DNA from 4 places in the Kluyvera huaxiensis genome. Region 1 is predicted to be linked to each of the others. Evidence: predicted binding sites of a transcription regulator. Region 1 holds the regulator's gene; each other region holds the start of a gene.
The links. Region 1 encodes PhoB, which activates phosphate uptake and scavenging genes when phosphate is short. Its sites were predicted from a motif close to CTGTCATAAAACTGNCNNAT; they were not measured.
Positions count from the first base shown of each region.

Region 2: a site for PhoB is predicted at 2,453-2,472, ahead of kdgR (DNA-binding transcriptional regulator KdgR). Genes of this name have one in related genera too.
Region 3: a site for PhoB is predicted at 1,568-1,587, ahead of pstS (phosphate ABC transporter substrate-binding protein PstS). Genes of this name have one in related genera too.
Region 4: a site for PhoB is predicted at 2,682-2,701, ahead of pitA (inorganic phosphate transporter PitA). Genes of this name have one in related genera too.

Region 1 is NZ_JBEFLV010000011.1:90,876-95,230, reverse strand. It holds gene phoR (phosphate regulon sensor histidine kinase PhoR) at 1-1,256, opposite strand, end outside; gene phoB (phosphate response regulator transcription factor PhoB) at 1,278-1,967, opposite strand; gene sbcD (exonuclease subunit SbcD) at 2,158-3,360, shown strand; gene sbcC (exonuclease subunit SbcC) at 3,357-4,355, shown strand, end outside.
Region 2 is NZ_JBEFLV010000022.1:50,738-55,092, forward strand. It holds gene htpX (protease HtpX) at 67-951, shown strand; gene ABOC97_RS19595 (MFS transporter) at 1,012-2,385, opposite strand; gene kdgR (DNA-binding transcriptional regulator KdgR) at 2,564-3,355, shown strand; gene ABOC97_RS19605 (YobH family protein) at 3,405-3,644, opposite strand; gene mgrB (PhoP/PhoQ regulatory lipoprotein MgrB) at 3,813-3,956, shown strand; gene ABOC97_RS19615 (YebO family protein) at 4,030-4,323, shown strand.
Region 3 is NZ_JBEFLV010000013.1:29,976-34,330, reverse strand. It holds gene pstC (phosphate ABC transporter permease PstC) at 1-380, opposite strand, end outside; gene pstS (phosphate ABC transporter substrate-binding protein PstS) at 452-1,492, opposite strand; gene glmS (glutamine--fructose-6-phosphate transaminase (isomerizing)) at 1,790-3,619, opposite strand; gene glmU (bifunctional UDP-N-acetylglucosamine diphosphorylase/glucosamine-1-phosphate N-acetyltransferase GlmU) at 3,796-4,355, opposite strand, start outside.
Region 4 is NZ_JBEFLV010000005.1:183,951-188,305, reverse strand. It holds gene ABOC97_RS07650 (phenolic acid decarboxylase) at 1-474, opposite strand, end outside; gene ABOC97_RS07645 (LysR family transcriptional regulator) at 571-1,437, shown strand; gene ABOC97_RS07640 (BaiN/RdsA family NAD(P)/FAD-dependent oxidoreductase) at 1,443-2,633, opposite strand; gene pitA (inorganic phosphate transporter PitA) at 2,864-4,351, shown strand.

The sequences.
Region 1 (4,355 bases):
AAGCTAAAGCACGATCCTTTCCCCAGCGTACTGGTGATGTCTAATCGACTGTCGTGATGATTCACCGCATGTTTAACAATCGCCAGCCCCAGACCGCTGCCGCCCGTCTGCCTGGAACGCGCTTTATCAACGCGATAAAAGCGCTCGGTCAGCCTTGGCAGATGTTCAGGGGCGATGCCCGGGCCATTATCCTCGACGCTAAACAACGCACCGTGCGGCGCATGCTGCCAGCGTACGGTGATAAGCGTGCCTTCCGGCGTATGATTCACCGCGTTATAGACCAGGTTCGACATCGCGCTACGGAGCTGATCTTCATTACCCAGTACCTTGAGATTCTGGTCAATATCGAAATGAAGCTGGTGCTTATTGTGGCTCAGCGTTTGCGCTTCACGCTCAACCACCCGCAGCATCAACGGCACATCGATTTTTTCATTGAGCGTCAGCACCGGCGAGGCTTCAATTTTAGATAACGTCAGCAGCTGTTTAACCAGCCCTTCCATACGCTGAGTTTGCTCGCGCATCGTATGCAGCGCCTTTTCGCGCGGCATCCCTTCGAGCACCTGCTCCTGCATCATCTCCAGATAGCCTTGCAGCACGGTCAGCGGGGTACGCAGTTCGTGGCTGACGTTGGCGAAGAAGTTGCGGCGCGCGCCTTCCAGTTGATGCATTTGCGTGACGTCACGCGCCACCATCAGCAGTTGACGGTCGGTATAGGGCATCACACGAATCTCAAGATGGCGCCCGCTGTTGAGCACCAGGTGCAGCGGTTTGAGGAAATCGCGTTTTTTGAGGTGTTGGGTAAATTCGGGGTAACGCAGCAGGTTAAGAATGTTTTGCCCGCTATCGTCGGGCCAGCGAAGTCCCAGCAGCTGCTGGGCCAGGCCATTACACCAGAAAATGGCCCCCTCTTCCGTGGTCAGCACCACCGCATCCGGCAGCGATTCGGCACCGCTGCGAAAACGTTTGATAAGCCCACCCAGTTCGCGACGGCGCTTTTTATTACGTAACTGCATCTGGTTTAGCCCGTACAGCAGAGGCTCCCAGCTACCGCGTCCCGGCGGCGGGGTCATACTTCGGTCAACCCATAGCCACCAGGACAGCCGCAGTAAATTCCAGAAATGCCAGACCAGCAGTCCGGTCACCGCCGCCAGTAAAAACCACGGTAGATAGCCGAATACCATTCCCAGCACCAGGGCCGGGAGGCAACATAACAGCAGCTCCAGGGCCAGCCTTTTCCATGACAGCCGTTCCAGCACGGGTCACACTCCTGTCAAAAATTAGAAACGGGCGGAAAAACGATAACCCGTGCCGCGAACGGTTTGCACCATGCGGTCATGACCACTGTGTTCCAGCGCTTTGCGCAGACGACGAATATGCACGTCAACGGTACGGTCTTCAACATAGACGTTGGTTCCCCAGACGTGATTCAGCAGCTGTTCGCGGCTGTAGACACGTTCCGGATGCGTCATAAAGAAGTGCAGTAGCTTAAATTCGGTAGGTCCCATATCCAATGGGTTTTCACCGGTCATCACCCGGTGCGAGGTAGGGTCAAGGCTCAGCCCCTGCATCTCAATCACCTCTTCCACCGCCATCGGTGAAATACGGCGCATCACCGCTTTGATACGCGCGACCAGCTCTTTTGGCGAGAATGGCTTGGTGATGTAATCATCCGCCCCGGTCTCGAGGCCACGGACACGATCTTCTTCTTCACCGCGCGCCGTTAGCATCATTACCGGTATATCACGGGTGAGCGCTTCACGTTTGAGATGTTTAATAAATTGCAGCCCTGAACCACCCGGTAACATCCAGTCGAGCAAAATCAGGTCGGGCCAGGGTTCATTCAACTTGTTGATAGCGCTATCGTAATCTTCCGCTTCCACCGGCTGAAAACCGTTTTGTTCCAGCACGAAACACACCATCTCACGGATCGGCGCTTCATCTTCAACGACCAGAATACGTCTTGCCATTATTTGCCCTGTTTTAGACATCAGTATTATATACGGCGTCATTATGCGTCAGATTTATGACAGATTTATGAAAAACATGACCGTTAGATGATCGCGTTTTATCATTTATGACACAACGTTATCTCACGCATCGACCCTGGCCCAGGTGAATGTTTATAATCACCTTTACGTCATCTTTCACGGAACCGCTATGCGCATTATCCACACATCGGACTGGCACCTTGGCCAGAACTTCTACAGCAAGAGCCGAGCCGCCGAACATGACGCTTTCCTGCACTGGCTTCTGACCACCGCTGAAGCACAAAAAGTCGATGCCATTATTGTCGCAGGCGATATCTTCGATACCGGTTCGCCGCCGAGCTATGCGCGCGAGCTGTACAACCGATTTGTGGTCAATCTGCAACAAACCGGCTGCCATCTGGTGGTGCTGGCGGGCAACCATGACTCGGTTGCCACGCTTAACGAATCACGCGATATCCTTTCGTTTCTCAACACCACGGTCATTGCCAGCGCCGGTCACGAGCCGTTTATCTTAAACCAGCGCGATGGCGCGCCCGGGGCGGTATTCTGCCCGGTGCCTTTTTTACGTCCGCGCGACATCATTACCAGCCAGGCCGGGCTTTCCGGCAGCGAAAAGGTGCGCCAGGTGCTGGAAAGCATCACGGATTACTATCAACAGCAGTACCAGCAGGCCTGTGAACTGCGCGCCGATCAAAGGCTGCCGATTATCGCCAGCGGCCATCTGACCACCGTTGGTGCCAGCAAAAGTGACGCGGTACGCGACATTTATATTGGCACACTGGATGCGTTTCCGGCACAAAACTTCCCGCCCGCCGACTATATCGCGCTGGGGCATATTCACCGGGCGCAGAAAATCGGCGGCAGCGAGCATATCCGCTACAGCGGCTCGCCAATCGCTCTGAGCTTTGATGAAACCGGCAAGAGCAAAAGCGTTAACCTGGTGACGTTTGCTGACGGCAAGCTGGATGAAGTCACGCCGCTCGTGGTCCCGGTCACACAGCCGCTGGCGGTGATTAAGGGCGATTTTGACAGCATCAGCGCGCAATTGGCCGAGTGGCGAGATGCGGATAGCGAATCGGCAACGTGGGTTGACATTGAGATAACCAGCGACGAATACCTGCATGATATTCAGCGAAAAATTCAGGTTATCACCGATGACCTACCGGTCGAGGTGCTGCTGGTACGCCGCAGCCGCGAACAGCGCCAGCGTATTCTGGCAAGTCAGGAGCGTGAAACTTTAAGCGAGCTCAGCGTCGAAGAGGTTTTCCACCGCCGTCTGGCGCTGGAAACGCTGGAGGAGCCGCAACAGCAGCGCTTAGAAGTGCTATTTAATGAAACGCTACACGGCCTTGGCGAGGAGCAACAGCCATGAAAATTCTCAGCCTGCGCCTGAAAAACCTCAACTCGCTGAAAGGCGAGTGGAAAATCGATTTTACCCAGGAGCCGTTTGCCAGCAACGGTCTGTTTGCCATTACCGGCCCGACCGGCGCGGGGAAAACCACCCTGCTTGACGCAATCTGCCTGGCGCTCTATCACGAAACGCCTCGCCTGAATACGGTCTCCCAGTCGCAAAACGATCTGATGACCCGTGACACCGCCGAGTGTCTGGCGGAAGTTGAATTCGAAGTTCAGGGCGTGGCCTATCGCGCCTTCTGGAGCCAGAACCGCGCGCGCAATCAACCGGACGGCAATTTACAGGCACCGCGCGTTGAGCTGGCCCGCTGCGCCGACGGGCAGATTCTGGCCGACAAAGTCAAAGATAAGCTGGAGATGACCGCCGCCCTAAGCGGGTTGGACTACGGCCGGTTCACCCGCTCGATGCTGCTCTCCCAGGGGCAATTTGCCGCGTTCCTCAACGCCAAACCCAAAGAACGCGCCGAGCTGCTCGAAGAGCTAACCGGTACCGAAATTTACGGCCAGATCTCCGCGCAGGTATTTGAAAAACATAAACACGCGCGCGGCGAGCTCGACAAACTTCAGGCACAGGCCAGCGGCGTGACGCTGTTAAGCGAAGACCAGCAGCAGACGCTGCAGCAAAGTTTGCAGGCGCTTACTTCTGACGAAAAACAGTGGCAGCAGCAGCAGACCATCGCGATACAGCATCAGCAGTGGCTGGCACGCTTTGCCGAACTGCAACAAGACGATCAAAAGAATCACCAGGCGCTGACCGAAGCCGCGCAGGCGCTGGCTACCGCCCAGCCGCAGCTTGCGGCACTCAGCCGAGCTCAGCCCGCCGAAGCGCTGCGCCCACGCTGGACGCAGATGCAAGAACAGGCGGCCACGGTGGCAAAAACTCATCAGCTTGTTGTGCAAGTGAATACTCGCTTACATGATGCCTGCATCCTGCGCGACCGCATTCGCTTCACC
Region 2 (4,355 bases), on a different contig from region 1:
CGTATTGCCCCTACGATATGGGTAATCGCATAGTGCGTTTTGTTAAAAAGAGGTTAAAAGTAAATTATGATGCGAATCGCGCTCTTCCTGATGACCAACCTGGCTGTAATGGTTGTGTTTGGGCTAGTGCTAAGCCTGACAGGAATTCAGTCGAGCAGTATGACGGGTCTGTTGATTATGGCGCTGCTTTTTGGTTTCGGCGGTTCCATTGTTTCATTGATGATGTCGAAATGGATGGCCCTGAAATCGGTCGGTGGTGAAGTGATTGAGCAGCCGCGTAACGAGCAGGAACGTTGGTTGCTGCAAACCGTTGCCCGCCAGTCGGAGCAGGTCGGTATTGTGATGCCGCAGGTTGCGCTGTACCACGCGCCGGATATTAATGCCTTTGCTACCGGTGCGCGCCGTGACGCCTCGCTGGTTGCCGTCAGTACCGGTTTGCTGCAGAACATGAGTCGTGACGAAGCGGAAGCGGTCATCGCCCATGAAATAAGCCATATTGCGAATGGTGACATGGTGACTATGACCCTGATTCAGGGCATTGTGAACACCTTCGTTATCTTCATCTCCCGCGTCATCGCGCAGATTGCGGCCGGTTTCCTCGGCGGTAACCGTGACGAAGGCGAAGAGGGGGGGAATGGCAACCCGCTGATCTATTTTGCGGTTTCGATGGTGCTCGAGCTGGTGTTCGGTATTCTGGCGAGCATTATCACCATGTGGTTCTCGCGCTATCGTGAGTTCCATGCGGATGCCGGTTCAGCAAAACTGGTTGGCCGTGAGAAGATGATTGCAGCGCTACAGCGCCTGAAAACCAGCTACGAACCGCAGGAGGCCAGCAGTATGATGGCGTTCTGTATTAACGGTAAGTCGAAGTCGCTGAGCGAAATGTTCATGACTCACCCACCGTTGGATAAACGTATTGAAGCGCTGCGTAGCGGCGAATACATGAAATAAGAAAAGCGCCTCGAATGAGGCGCTTTTTTTTGATCCGATTTCGTTTAGCGAGGTCGGATTTTAGCTTTGCGCCCGAGGTTGGGTAACACGCAGTCCGCTAAATAGCGTTGCCACCAACGCCAGCGTGCCGGCGAGCAGCAGCGAAACGTGAGTCCCGCCGTTGCCAAACACGTTGAACATCAGCGCGACCAATGCGGCACCGGTACTTTGCCCCAGTAAACGTGCGGTCCCTAGCATCCCGCTGGCTCCGCCGCTACGGTGACGTGGTGCCGACGCGATAATGGTATGGTTGTTAGGCGACTGGAACAGACCAAAACCCGCGCCGCACAGCAACATACGCCAGATAATGTCGATATCGCTCGGAGACGACGGCAGCATCGCCATCGCAAATAACCCGCAGGCCATAATGCCCATCCCCAACGCCCCAAGTAATCCCGCATGTACGCGCTCAATCAGATAACCCGCCAGCGGTGCCATCACCATGGTCGCCAACGGCCACGGCGTCAGCAGCAGACCGGTTTCAACTTCGGTTCGGCCCACGATGCTTTGCAGAAAGAAGGGCAGTGAGACCATCGCCAGCATCTGGGCGCAGAAGGAGCAAATCGAGGTGCAAATGGAAAGTGAAAACAGCGGGATGCGCAGCAGGTCAACGGGCAGCAACGGCACCGGCAGTTGAAGCTGGCGGCGAACGAAGAAGAAGCCAACGACCAGCAGAGCCACCAGTTCGGCACTCACCAGCATCAGTGATTGCCCCTGAGCAAAGCTGCTCAGCGCGGTAATCAACAGGCCGAAGGTCAGCGCATTCATTACCGCACTTGGTAAGTCAAAACGCTGTGTCTGACTACGGGTACCGTTCGACGGCAGAAAACGAACGGCCAATAGCCAGGCAATAATGCCCAATGGAACGTTAATCAGGAATAGCCACTGCCACGAAGCCAGCGACAAAATGGCGGCGGCAATCGTCGGCCCGGCGGCGGAAGACACAGCCACGACGAAAGAGTTAATCCCCATCCCGCGTCCTAGCTGTCGCTGCGGATAAATCAGGCGAATCAGCGCCGTGTTCACGCTCATCAGTGCGGCGCCACCGAAACCTTGCGCAATTCGGGCAAGGGTCAGCATTTCCAGCGAATGCGACAATGCGCAAAGCAGCGATGTGAGGGTAAAAACGATTAACCCGGCTTTATAGATACGGTGGTAGCCAATCATATCGCCGAGGAAGGAGAGGGAGAGCAGAGAGATAACAATCGCAATCTGATAGGCGTTGACTATCCAGATAGAGGACGCGGGTGACGCGTTAAGGTCGCTGGCGATAGTCGGCAGGGCAACGTTGGCGATCGCGCCGTCGAGTACCGCCATAGTAATACCAATAACAATCGTCAGAATGGCCCCGTAGCGCTGGGGCACAGGCAAACCATCAAGCAGAGCTCTAGTCATGAGGAAAAACTTGTTTTTGCGGAAATTATTAACCAGAAAATGATTCTAGCATTGATTAATCATTTCAATGTCGCAGATTTGTAACCAGGTCACAGAAGTTTCATTGCTACAAAGGGATTGCGAAATTATAATAAAAACCGGTTCTAATATTTATAAAACAGTTGCGATGAGGTGATAAATGTCAGCAGCGGATTTGGACAAACAGCCAGATTCTGTCTCTTCGGTACTAAAGGTTTTTGGTATCCTGCAGGCACTTGGCGAAGAACGCGAAATCGGCATTACTGAACTTTCGCAGCGCGTCATGATGTCAAAAAGCACCGTTTATCGCTTTTTGCAGACCATGAAATCATTGGGGTACGTTGCCCAGGAAGGGGAATCCGAAAAGTATTCGCTCACGCTGAAGCTGTTTGAGTTGGGTGCTCGCGCATTACAGAACGTTGATTTGATCCGCAGTGCGGATATTCAGATGCGTGAACTCTCTCGTCTGACTAAAGAAACGGTTCACCTGGGTGCGTTGGATGAAGACAGTATCGTCTACATCCATAAGATTGATTCCATGTACAACCTGCGCATGTACTCTCGCGTAGGTCGCCGTAACCCGTTGTACAGTACGGCAATTGGTAAAGTGCTGCTGGCCTGGCGTGAAACTGACGAAGTGCGTCAGATCCTCGAAGGCGTTGAATATAAGTGCAGCACCGACCGCACCATTGCCAATACTGATGAGCTGATCACCGTGCTTGAACAGGTGCGTAAGCAAGGGTATGGGGAAGATAACGAAGAGCAGGAAGAAGGGCTGCGTTGTATCGGCGTACCGGTATTTGACCGCTTTGGCGTGGTCATCGCTGGGTTGAGTATCTCTTTCCCAACGCTGCGCTTTTCTGAAGAGCGTCTGCATGAGTATGTGGAGATGCTGCATACGGCAGCACGTAAAATTTCAGAGCAGATGGGCTATAACGATTACCCATTCTGAGTCTGACAATAAAAAGCCCGGCGATGACCGGGCTTTTTTTTCATCTTTTTTAGCCTTCATCGATGACGCTGGTGCTTTTACGCAGCAGTGGGCAGCTTGAGCGGCCAACGATGCCGTTGTCACCGTGCAGGTAAAACGCAGTACTGAATCCCTGAGCCGTCAGATACTTGCACTGTAACCCTAAGCCTCCGGCGGTCTTCTGGCTGCCTGCCAGTACGCCGTATCCGCTCAGGAGAACGCCAATGCCGACGATAACCAAAAAGATGACGGTTCTGATAAACAGGCGCATAAGAATTCCTCTTCTATTATTTGTTTCATCAATACTACGTTACTTCGATAACCGATTGACACAAGTCTATGATTCCTAAAAGTGCAAGATGCTATTACAGTTAGCCGCGGTTTAAGGTTAGCATGCTAACTTGGTTGCATCTGAATAAGAAGTCATGCGGAGAGTGGAGTGAAAAAGTTTCGGTGGGTATTATTGATACTCGTGATTGCTGCTTGCTTACTGCTGTGGACGCAAATGATCAACGTAATGTGCGATCAGGACGTTCAATTTTTCAGCGGTATTTGCAGTATCAACAGGTTTATACCCTGGTAAAACATTTTTACTGGCAGCGATTTCCTTCCGTAGTGTGAGTGGTAGAATAGATCGTTCCTTTTGAGGTGGTAAAATGAGTGATCTTGTAAGTTCTGGGGCATTAAATCTGGTTTCTCTGGCGTTATCCTTCCTTCTGCTATTAGTCGGTCTGGTTTTGTGGTTTTTTGTGAACCGCGCCAGCTCACGTACTAATGAGCAAATCGAACTCCTTGAATCACTGCTCGATCAGCAAAAGCGTCAGAATGCGCTGTTGCGTCGGTTGTGTGAGGCAAGTGAGCCAGAGAAAAAAGAAGAAGAAGCACCAAAAAATGAAGCAGTAGAAGACAATAACGAAGATGATTTTATTCGCCTGGTCGCAGAGCGGTAATCTCGTTGTATGACGATTCCGGGCAGCCTGTG
Region 3 (4,355 bases), on a different contig from region 1:
TAAACAATACTGGGGATCGCCGCCAGCAGTTCAATCGCGATACCTAACGGGCGTTTAAGCCAGTTTGGTGCCAGTTCAGTCAGGAAGAGTGCGATGCCGAAGCTCACCGGAACGGCGATTAGCAAAGCGATAACGGAGGTGACGATCGTACCGTAAATCGGTACCAGCGCGCCGTAGACATCGTTCGGTGCGTCCCACTCTTTGGTCCACAGGAAGGCGAAGCCGAACTTCTCCATACTGGGCCAGGAAGAGATGACAAGGGAGACGATAATCCCACCCAACATCAATAGCACAATCAGCGCAGCCAGTCTTACCAGCGCGCTGAATATCATGTCACCCTTTTTACCCGGTGGGTTAAAAGCAGGCTTGGTTGCAGCCATAAATCACTCTTTCAGTTTAAAATCCGCGACGACGTTTACAGATGCCCGGCGTCACCGCCGGGCTACCGTAATCAGTACAGCGCTTTACCGCTGCTATCTTTTACGTTGGTCTTCCATGCAGCACGAACCTGCTCAACCACGCTTTCCGGCAGAGTAGCATAATCCAGTTCGTTAGCCTGCTTCCCACCGTTTTTGTACGCCCAATCAAAGAACTTCAGCACTTCAGCGCCTTGCTCAGGTTTCTTCTGATCTTTGTGAACCAGAATGAAAGTTGTAGAGGTGATTGGCCATGCGCCCTCACCTTTCTGGTTGGTCAGGTCCTGCGCGAAGGATTTGCTCCAGTCAGCGCCTTTAGCGGCGTTGGCGAAGTTTTCTTCGGTTGGGCTAACCGCTTTACCGTCAGCAGAAATCAGCTTGGTGTAAGCCAGGTTATTCTGCTTAGCGTAAGCATATTCAACGTAGCCAATTGCACCCGGCAGACGCTGTACGAAGGCAGCAATACCGTCGTTACCTTTACCGCCCAGACCGGTCGGCCAGTTCACGGTAGAACCAGAACCGATTTTGGATTTCCACTCTTCGTTCACTTTCGCCAGGTAGCTGGTGAAGACGAAGGAAGTACCGGAACCATCAGCGCGACGCACTACGGCGATATTCTGCGAAGGCAGCTTCACGCCTGGGTTCAGTTTGGTGATGGCTTCGTCATCCCACTTCTTAATCTTGCCGAGGTAAATGTCACCCAGCGTTTTGCCGTCCAGCACCAGCTCGCCTGATTTCAGGCCAGGGATGTTAACGGCCAGCACCACACCGCCGATTACGGTCGGGAACTGGAACAGGCCTTCCTGCGTCAGTTTTTCGTCAGACAGCGGAGCATCTGATGCGCCGAAATCTACGGTGTTAGCGGTAATTTGTTTTACGCCACCGGAAGAACCGATACCCTGGTAGTTAACTTTGCTACCGGTCTCTTTTTGATAGGTATCTGCCCATTTGGCATACACTGGCGCAGGGAAGGTTGCACCTGCACCTGTCAGGCTTGCAGCTGCGAATGCAGAGAAAGCGCTCATCGATAAGGTCGCGGCGACAACAGTTGCGACAGTGGTACGCATAACTTTCATAATGTCTCCTGCAAGAATTCGTAAAGTATTGTTTAGTGGCTACGATGAGCAAAATAGGATAAACAGGTGACAGTTATATGTAAGGTTTATGACAGTTTAATGACAACAGAAACCCTGTAAAAAGCATCATTATTAAAACCAATAAAATCAGATAATTAAAAAAATAATTTACAATAAAATTTCAGAAAAATTTTCTTTTTATGACAGCGGAATTGCGGCGCTTTATGACAGTTATAGCAGGTAAAAAAAATCCGGCTATGCCTGAGACATAGCCGGATGGTGAGACAGTTAACGTGATTATTCGACGGTCACGGATTTCGCCAGGTTACGCGGTTGGTCAACGTCGGTGCCTTTGATAAGCGCCACGTGATAAGACAGCAACTGCAACGGGACGGTATAGAAGATAGGTGCAATCACCTCTTCGACATGCGGCATCTCAATGATGTGCATGTTGTCGCTGTTAGTGAATGCCGCATCTCTGTCGGCAAACACGTACAGCTCGCCGCCGCGCGCGCGAACCTCTTCAATGTTGGATTTCAGTTTTTCCAGCAGTTCGTTATTCGGCGCGACCACAATCACCGGCATATCGGCATCAATCAACGCCAGCGGGCCGTGTTTCAGTTCGCCTGCCGCGTAGGCCTCTGCGTGAATGTAGGAGATCTCTTTAAGCTTAAGCGCGCCTTCCAGCGCAATCGGGTATTGATCGCCACGGCCAAGGAACAGCGCGTGATGCTTGTCAGAGAAATCCTCCGCCAGCGCTTCAATGCGTTTATCTTCAGACAGTACCTGCTCAATACGGCTCGGCAGTGCCTGCAACGCATGAACGATATCCTGCTCGACGGCCGCATCAACGCCTTTAAGACGCGCCATTTTGGCCACCAGCAGCAGCAATACCGTTAACTGAGTGGTAAAGGCTTTAGTCGACGCAACGCCGATTTCCGCGCCCGCCTTGGTCATGATCGCCAGATCGGACTCACGCACCAGCGACGAACCGGCGACGTTACACACCGCCAGCGAGCCCAAATACCCTAGCTCTTTGGTCAAACGCAGACCGGCCAGCGTATCGGCAGTTTCACCTGATTGCGACAGGGTGATAACCAGGCTGTTCGGACGCACAGCAGATTTGCGGTAACGGAATTCCGAGGCAATTTCGACATCGCACGGCATGCCAACCAGCGATTCAAACCAGTAGCGTGCGACCATTCCGGAGTTGTAGGAAGTACCGCAAGCAATAATCTGAATGTGCTCAACCTTAGAGAGCAGCGCATCGGCCTGTGGCCCAAGTTCGCTTAAATCCACCTGACCATGGCTGATACGCCCGGTTAAGGTGTTTTTAATCGCGTTCGGCTGCTCATAGACCTCTTTTTGCATGTAGTGGCGATAGATACCTTTATCGCCCGCATCGTACTGCAGATTGGACTCGATCTCCTGACGCTTCACTTGGGCACCAGATTTATCAAAGATCTCAACCGTACGGCGCGTAACCTCCGCGATATCTCCCTCTTCAAGGAAGATAAAACGACGGGTAACAGGTAAAAGAGCCAGTTGGTCTGAAGCGATAAAGTTCTCACCCATGCCAAGGCCGATAACCAGCGGGCTACCGGAACGAGCGGCCAGCAGTGTACCCGGATCGCGAGAGTCCATGATGACGGTACCGTACGCACCGCGCAGTTGAGGAATCGCGCGCAGAACGGCTTCGCGCAGCGTGCCTCCCTGCTCCAGTTCCCAGTGCACTAAGTGAGCAATTACTTCGGTATCGGTGGCGGAAACAAAGACGTAGCCACGCGTCTGCAGCATTTCGCGCAGCGGTTCGTGGTTCTCGATGATGCCGTTATGCACCACCACAATGTGATCAGAAACATGCGGATGCGCGTTGCTTTCTGAAGGTTCGCCATGGGTCGCCCAGCGGGTATGAGCAATACCGGTACCACCAGGCAGCGGGTGCTCTTCCGCAGCCTGCGCCAGCATCTGGACTTTCCCCAGGCGACGCAGACGGGTCATATGACCTTCTGCATCCACCACCGCCAGACCCGCAGAGTCATAGCCACGGTATTCCAGACGACGAAGACCTTCGAGAAGGATTTCAGCTACATCACGTTGCGCGACTGCGCCAACAATTCCACACATAGTTTTTAAGTTCCGATTTTTACGCGTTGTCGGTCAACCTGTTGCCCGTATACCGGGCGCCCCGAGCCTTGTAGAGAGTGGGGTTATTTTTATAGGTACTGCTTTGTGGAAGGGAGATTATGTTATCTCCTCATCCGTTGTCTGCCGGATAAGCGAAACGCCATCCGGCAAAAAAGTTACTTTTTCTTCACCGGACGCTGCCAGCCCTGTTTATGGACCTGCGGTACACGGCTTAACACCAGTTCATTATCCGCCACGTTGCGGGTGACAGTCGTTCCGGCGGCAATGGTGACGCCTTTGCCGATAGTGACCGGGGCCACCAGTTGGGAATCAGAGCCGACAAACACGTCGTCGCCGATAATGGTTTTAAACTTGTTGGCGCCGTCATAGTTGCAGGTGATGGTACCCGCGCCGATATTGACGTTATCACCAATTTCCGCATCGCCCAGATAGGTCAGATGGCCCGCTTTCGAGCCTTTACCCAGACGCGCTTTTTTCATCTCAACGAAGTTACCGACGTGAGCGCCTTCCAGCAGTTCAGCACCTGGACGCAGTCGGGCAAACGGCCCGATGGTGCAGGCGGCCTGCAGCGTCGCATCTTCCACCACGCTGTACGGGCTGATTTCACAATCATCGCCGATGGTGCTGTTTTTAATCACACAGCCCGCGCCAATTTTGACCCGCTGGCCCAGAACCACGTTGCCTTCAAGGATAACGTTAGTATCAATCTCCACAT
Region 4 (4,355 bases), on a different contig from region 1:
ACTCGCCGCGCAGTTAATTACGCTATCGTTATTGGCACCACAGTCGCGAACAAAGGTGATTGTGGCAAATTCATCAATCACTTCCGTTGGATAAGCGGGCCCCGCATCACGATAGGCGTTCATCAGCGGGATGTGGTCATTCTGGAAGCACACCGTTTTTTCTGGATTATTCATCACCCAGCGCGGGAAGAAGATCGTGCCGTGGAACAGTTTATCGCCCAGATTCACAATCAGGCTAACGTCGGTACCGGTCGGCTCAGTCCAGGAAATTTTGTAGATGCTTTCGCCAACTCGCACGATGTACGCCTGCTGATCTTTCACCCACCGATTCGCCACAATACCGCTGTGAATACGGTAATCCAGAGTACTGCCGTTTTTAACGTAAATTTCGTAGTTCCAGCCATTATCGTAGGTATAGACCAGATGTTTGCCAACGAAACCGCTCAAATCATGTTTATCAAAGTTGCTCATAATGAAATCTCCTTGTGTCGATGCAGAGATCTTATTGCTTTAAAAAGCGAATGAATAACGCTATGTTTTAATAAAATTCATCTAATTATTAAATCAATTATGCATAGGACGACGCTGGAACAATGGGCTTTACTGGAGAACGTGGTCGAGCTAGGTAGCTTTGCTAAAGCCGCAGAGCATACCAACCGTAGCCAGTCGTCGGTGAGCTACAACCTGGCGCTGTTACAGGAGCGACTGGGAGTGGCGCTGTTGGTCGCAGAAGGTCGGCGGGCGGTATTAACACCAGCGGGCGAACTGCTGCTGGGTCAGGTAAAACCGCTGCTGAAAGCCTTTACTCGGGTTGAAAGCCGCGCCGCCACGCTGCGCGAGGGGATGCGTACCCGGCTGGATCTGGTGGTCGACAGCATCTTCCCTCGCCAGCGGCTGTTCGCCATACTGCGTCAGTTTCAGCAGCGCTACCCGCAAACCCAGATACGCCTGACGGAAGTGCTGGAGAACGCCAACGATAATGACGTCGCGCAGAGCGAGGCGGATGTGATGGTGTTGACGCGTCGTCAGGACATCACCGGACGCGGCGAATGGCTAATGAATATCGATTTTGTCGCCGTGGCCCATCGCGCCCACCCTTTATTTAGTCATCCAGGGCCGCTCAACGATGAGCTTCTGCGCGCCTGGCCGCTGATCCGCATTGCTGAGAGCGACCATGACCGTCAGGCGGGTCGTGATGCATGGACCTTCTCCACCATTGATGCCGCAATCGATGCGGTGATGTATCAGGTAGGTTACGGCTGGCTGCCAGAGGAGAGAATTGCGCAGGAGCTAGCCCAAGGGACGTTAAAACTTTTGCCGCTGAGCCACGGCGTCAGGCGCGCCACGCCGCTGCATCTGATCGTCAAACAGGATTTGGCCCCGCTCGACGAACAGGTCGAAATGCTGCTGGCGCTGTTTAGCCAGCAGGAGAGATAAGGCGGTTATTCAGCCAGCGCCTGCGCGCAGGCCCAGGCGCTCGACCACGCCCACTGGAAGTTGTAGCCGCCCAGCCAGCCGGTCACGTCCATCACTTCGCCAATAAAATACAGGCCCGGTGCTTTCTTCGCTTCCATGGTGCGCGAGGAAAGCTCGTTGGTATCGACACCACCGAGGGTCACTTCCGCCGTGCGGTAGCCTTCGGTGCCGTTGGGCTGCACGCGCCAGTTTGTCAGCGTCTCTACCAGCGTTTGCTGCTCACGAACGTTGAGCTGTTTTAGCGTCACGTCGGGGATCTGACCAAGCTGTTGCAGGCATTCCACCAAACGTTTTGGCAGCTGCATCGCCAGGGTATTCTTCAGACTCTGGTTAGGGTGTTCAGTCCGCTGCGTATCGAGGAAGTCTGCGAGATCAACATCTGGCAGCAGGTTAATGCTGACAAACTCGCCCGCCTGCCAATAGCTGGAGATTTGCAGGACTGCCGGACCAGAAAGCCCGCGGTGAGTGAAAAGCAGACTTTCACGGAATAGCGTGCCGTCCTGAGCGGTAATCGTCGACGGTACAGAGACGCCCGACAGCACCTGGAATTGTTCCAGCATCGGTTTGTGCAGCGTAAATGGTACCAGCCCTGCGCGGGTTGGCAGCACCTTCAGACCAAACTGCTCTGCAATTTTATAACCGAATGGCGAAGCACCCAGACCCGGCATCGACAGGCCGCCGCTGGCGATAACCAGTTTATCTGCCGCCACCGCGTCGCCGTTAAGCTGCAGGGTATAGCCCGTTTCATCCTGAGTGACGCTAAGAATTTCGCTGCGCAGGCGGGTGGTCACGTTGCCTTTTTCACACTCGGCGACCAGCATTGCGACAATCTGCTCGGCAGAGTCATCGCAGAACAATTGCCCCAGCGTCTTTTCATGCCAGGCAATGTCGTGCTTACCGACCATGTCGATAAAGTCCCACTGGGTGTAACGCGCAAGCGCAGATTTGCAAAAATGCGGGTTTTGGCTGAGATAGGCCGCGGGTTCGACATAAAGGTTAGTGAAATTGCAACGACCACCGCCGGACATAAGGATTTTACGCCCAGGTTTTTTACCGTTATCCAGCAGCAAAACGCGACGCCCCGCCTGCCCGGCCATGGCTGCACAAAACATTCCTGCCGCTCCGGCACCCACTACAATGGCATCAAACCTTTCCACGCACTATCCTCAACATAGGTATTGTCGGGAAGTGTAAATTTTTCATGGATGTCATACCAGTGAAATATCCACAAACCCGACTTATCTGATTGATACAATAGAAATAATTATTTGCATTCACTGACAAGGCGCAGATAATTATCAAAAAAAATAGAGATTTCACTTTGCCCGCGCTGCCAAAGTCCCTGATAATGCCGCGCGTTCATGACCTCAAAATGGCGTAACGTCCTATGTTACATTTGTTCGCTGGCCTGGATTTACATACCGGGCTGTTGTTAGTTTTGGCACTTGTGTTTGTTCTTTTCTATGAAGCCATTAACGGCTTCCATGATACGGCTAACGCGGTTGCCACCGTGATTTATACTCGTGCCATGCGCTCGCAGCTTGCGGTTGCAATGGCAGCAATCTTTAACTTCCTCGGCGTTCTGTTGGGCGGTCTGAGTGTAGCCTATGCGATTGTGCATATGTTGCCGACGGATCTTCTGCTCAATATGGGCTCCGCGCACGGCCTCGCCATGGTCTTTTCCATGCTGCTGGCTGCTATCATCTGGAACCTCGGCACCTGGTACTTCGGTCTGCCTGCGTCCAGTTCCCACACGCTGATTGGCGCTATCATCGGTATTGGTTTAACCAATGCGCTGATGACCGGCACGTCAGTGGTTGATGCCCTCAACATCCCGAAAGTGATTAACATTTTCGCGTCGTTGATCATCTCGCCAATTGTGGGTCTGGTCGTCGCTGGCGGTCTGATTTTCCTGCTGCGCCGTTACTGGAGCGGTACCAAAAAACGCGCCCGTATCCACCTGACTCCTGCTGAACGTGAAAAGAAAGACGGTAAGAAAAAGCCGCCATTCTGGACGCGTATTGCTCTGATCCTGTCTGCGATTGGCGTGGCATTCTCCCACGGTGCCAACGACGGTCAGAAAGGCATTGGTCTGGTGATGTTGGTGCTGATTGGCGTTGCCCCGGCTGGTTTCGTGGTCAATATGAATGCTTCCGGTTACGAAATTACCCGTACCCGTGATGCAGTCAACAACGTTGAAACCTTCTTCCAACAGCGCCCTGAGCTGCTGCAGAAAGTGGCCGACAACGCTGAGAAATTGACGCCGGAAGCCATGGCTGCGGTGGAATTCCACTGTCATCCAGCGAATACCATCAACGCGCTTGACCGCACCAAAGCGATGCTGACCAACATCGAAAGCTACGATAAGCTCTCCGTTGAACAGCGTGGCCAGCTGCGCCGCATTATGCTTTGCATCTCTGATACCACCGATAAAGTGGCGAAGATGCCGGAAGTGAATGCCGACGACCAGCGTCTGCTGAAAAAGCTGAAAACCGACATGCTGAGCACCATTGAGTACGCTCCGGTGTGGATTATCATGGCCGTCGCGCTGGCATTAGGCATCGGTACGATGATCGGCTGGCGTCGCGTGGCAACCACTATCGGTGAGAAGATCGGTAAGAAAGGGATGACCTACGCACAGGGTATGGCGGCGCAGATGACCTCTGCTGTCTCCATCGGTCTGGCAAGCTATACCGGGATGCCGGTATCAACAACCCACGTACTGTCGTCCTCCGTGGCGGGTACCATGGTGGTTGACGGCGGTGGTCTGCAAAGAAAAACCGTGACCAACATCCTGATGGCCTGGGTATTCACCTTACCGGCATCAATTCTGCTGTCTGGTGTGCTGTACTGGCTGTCTCTGAAGCTTATCTAAGCGT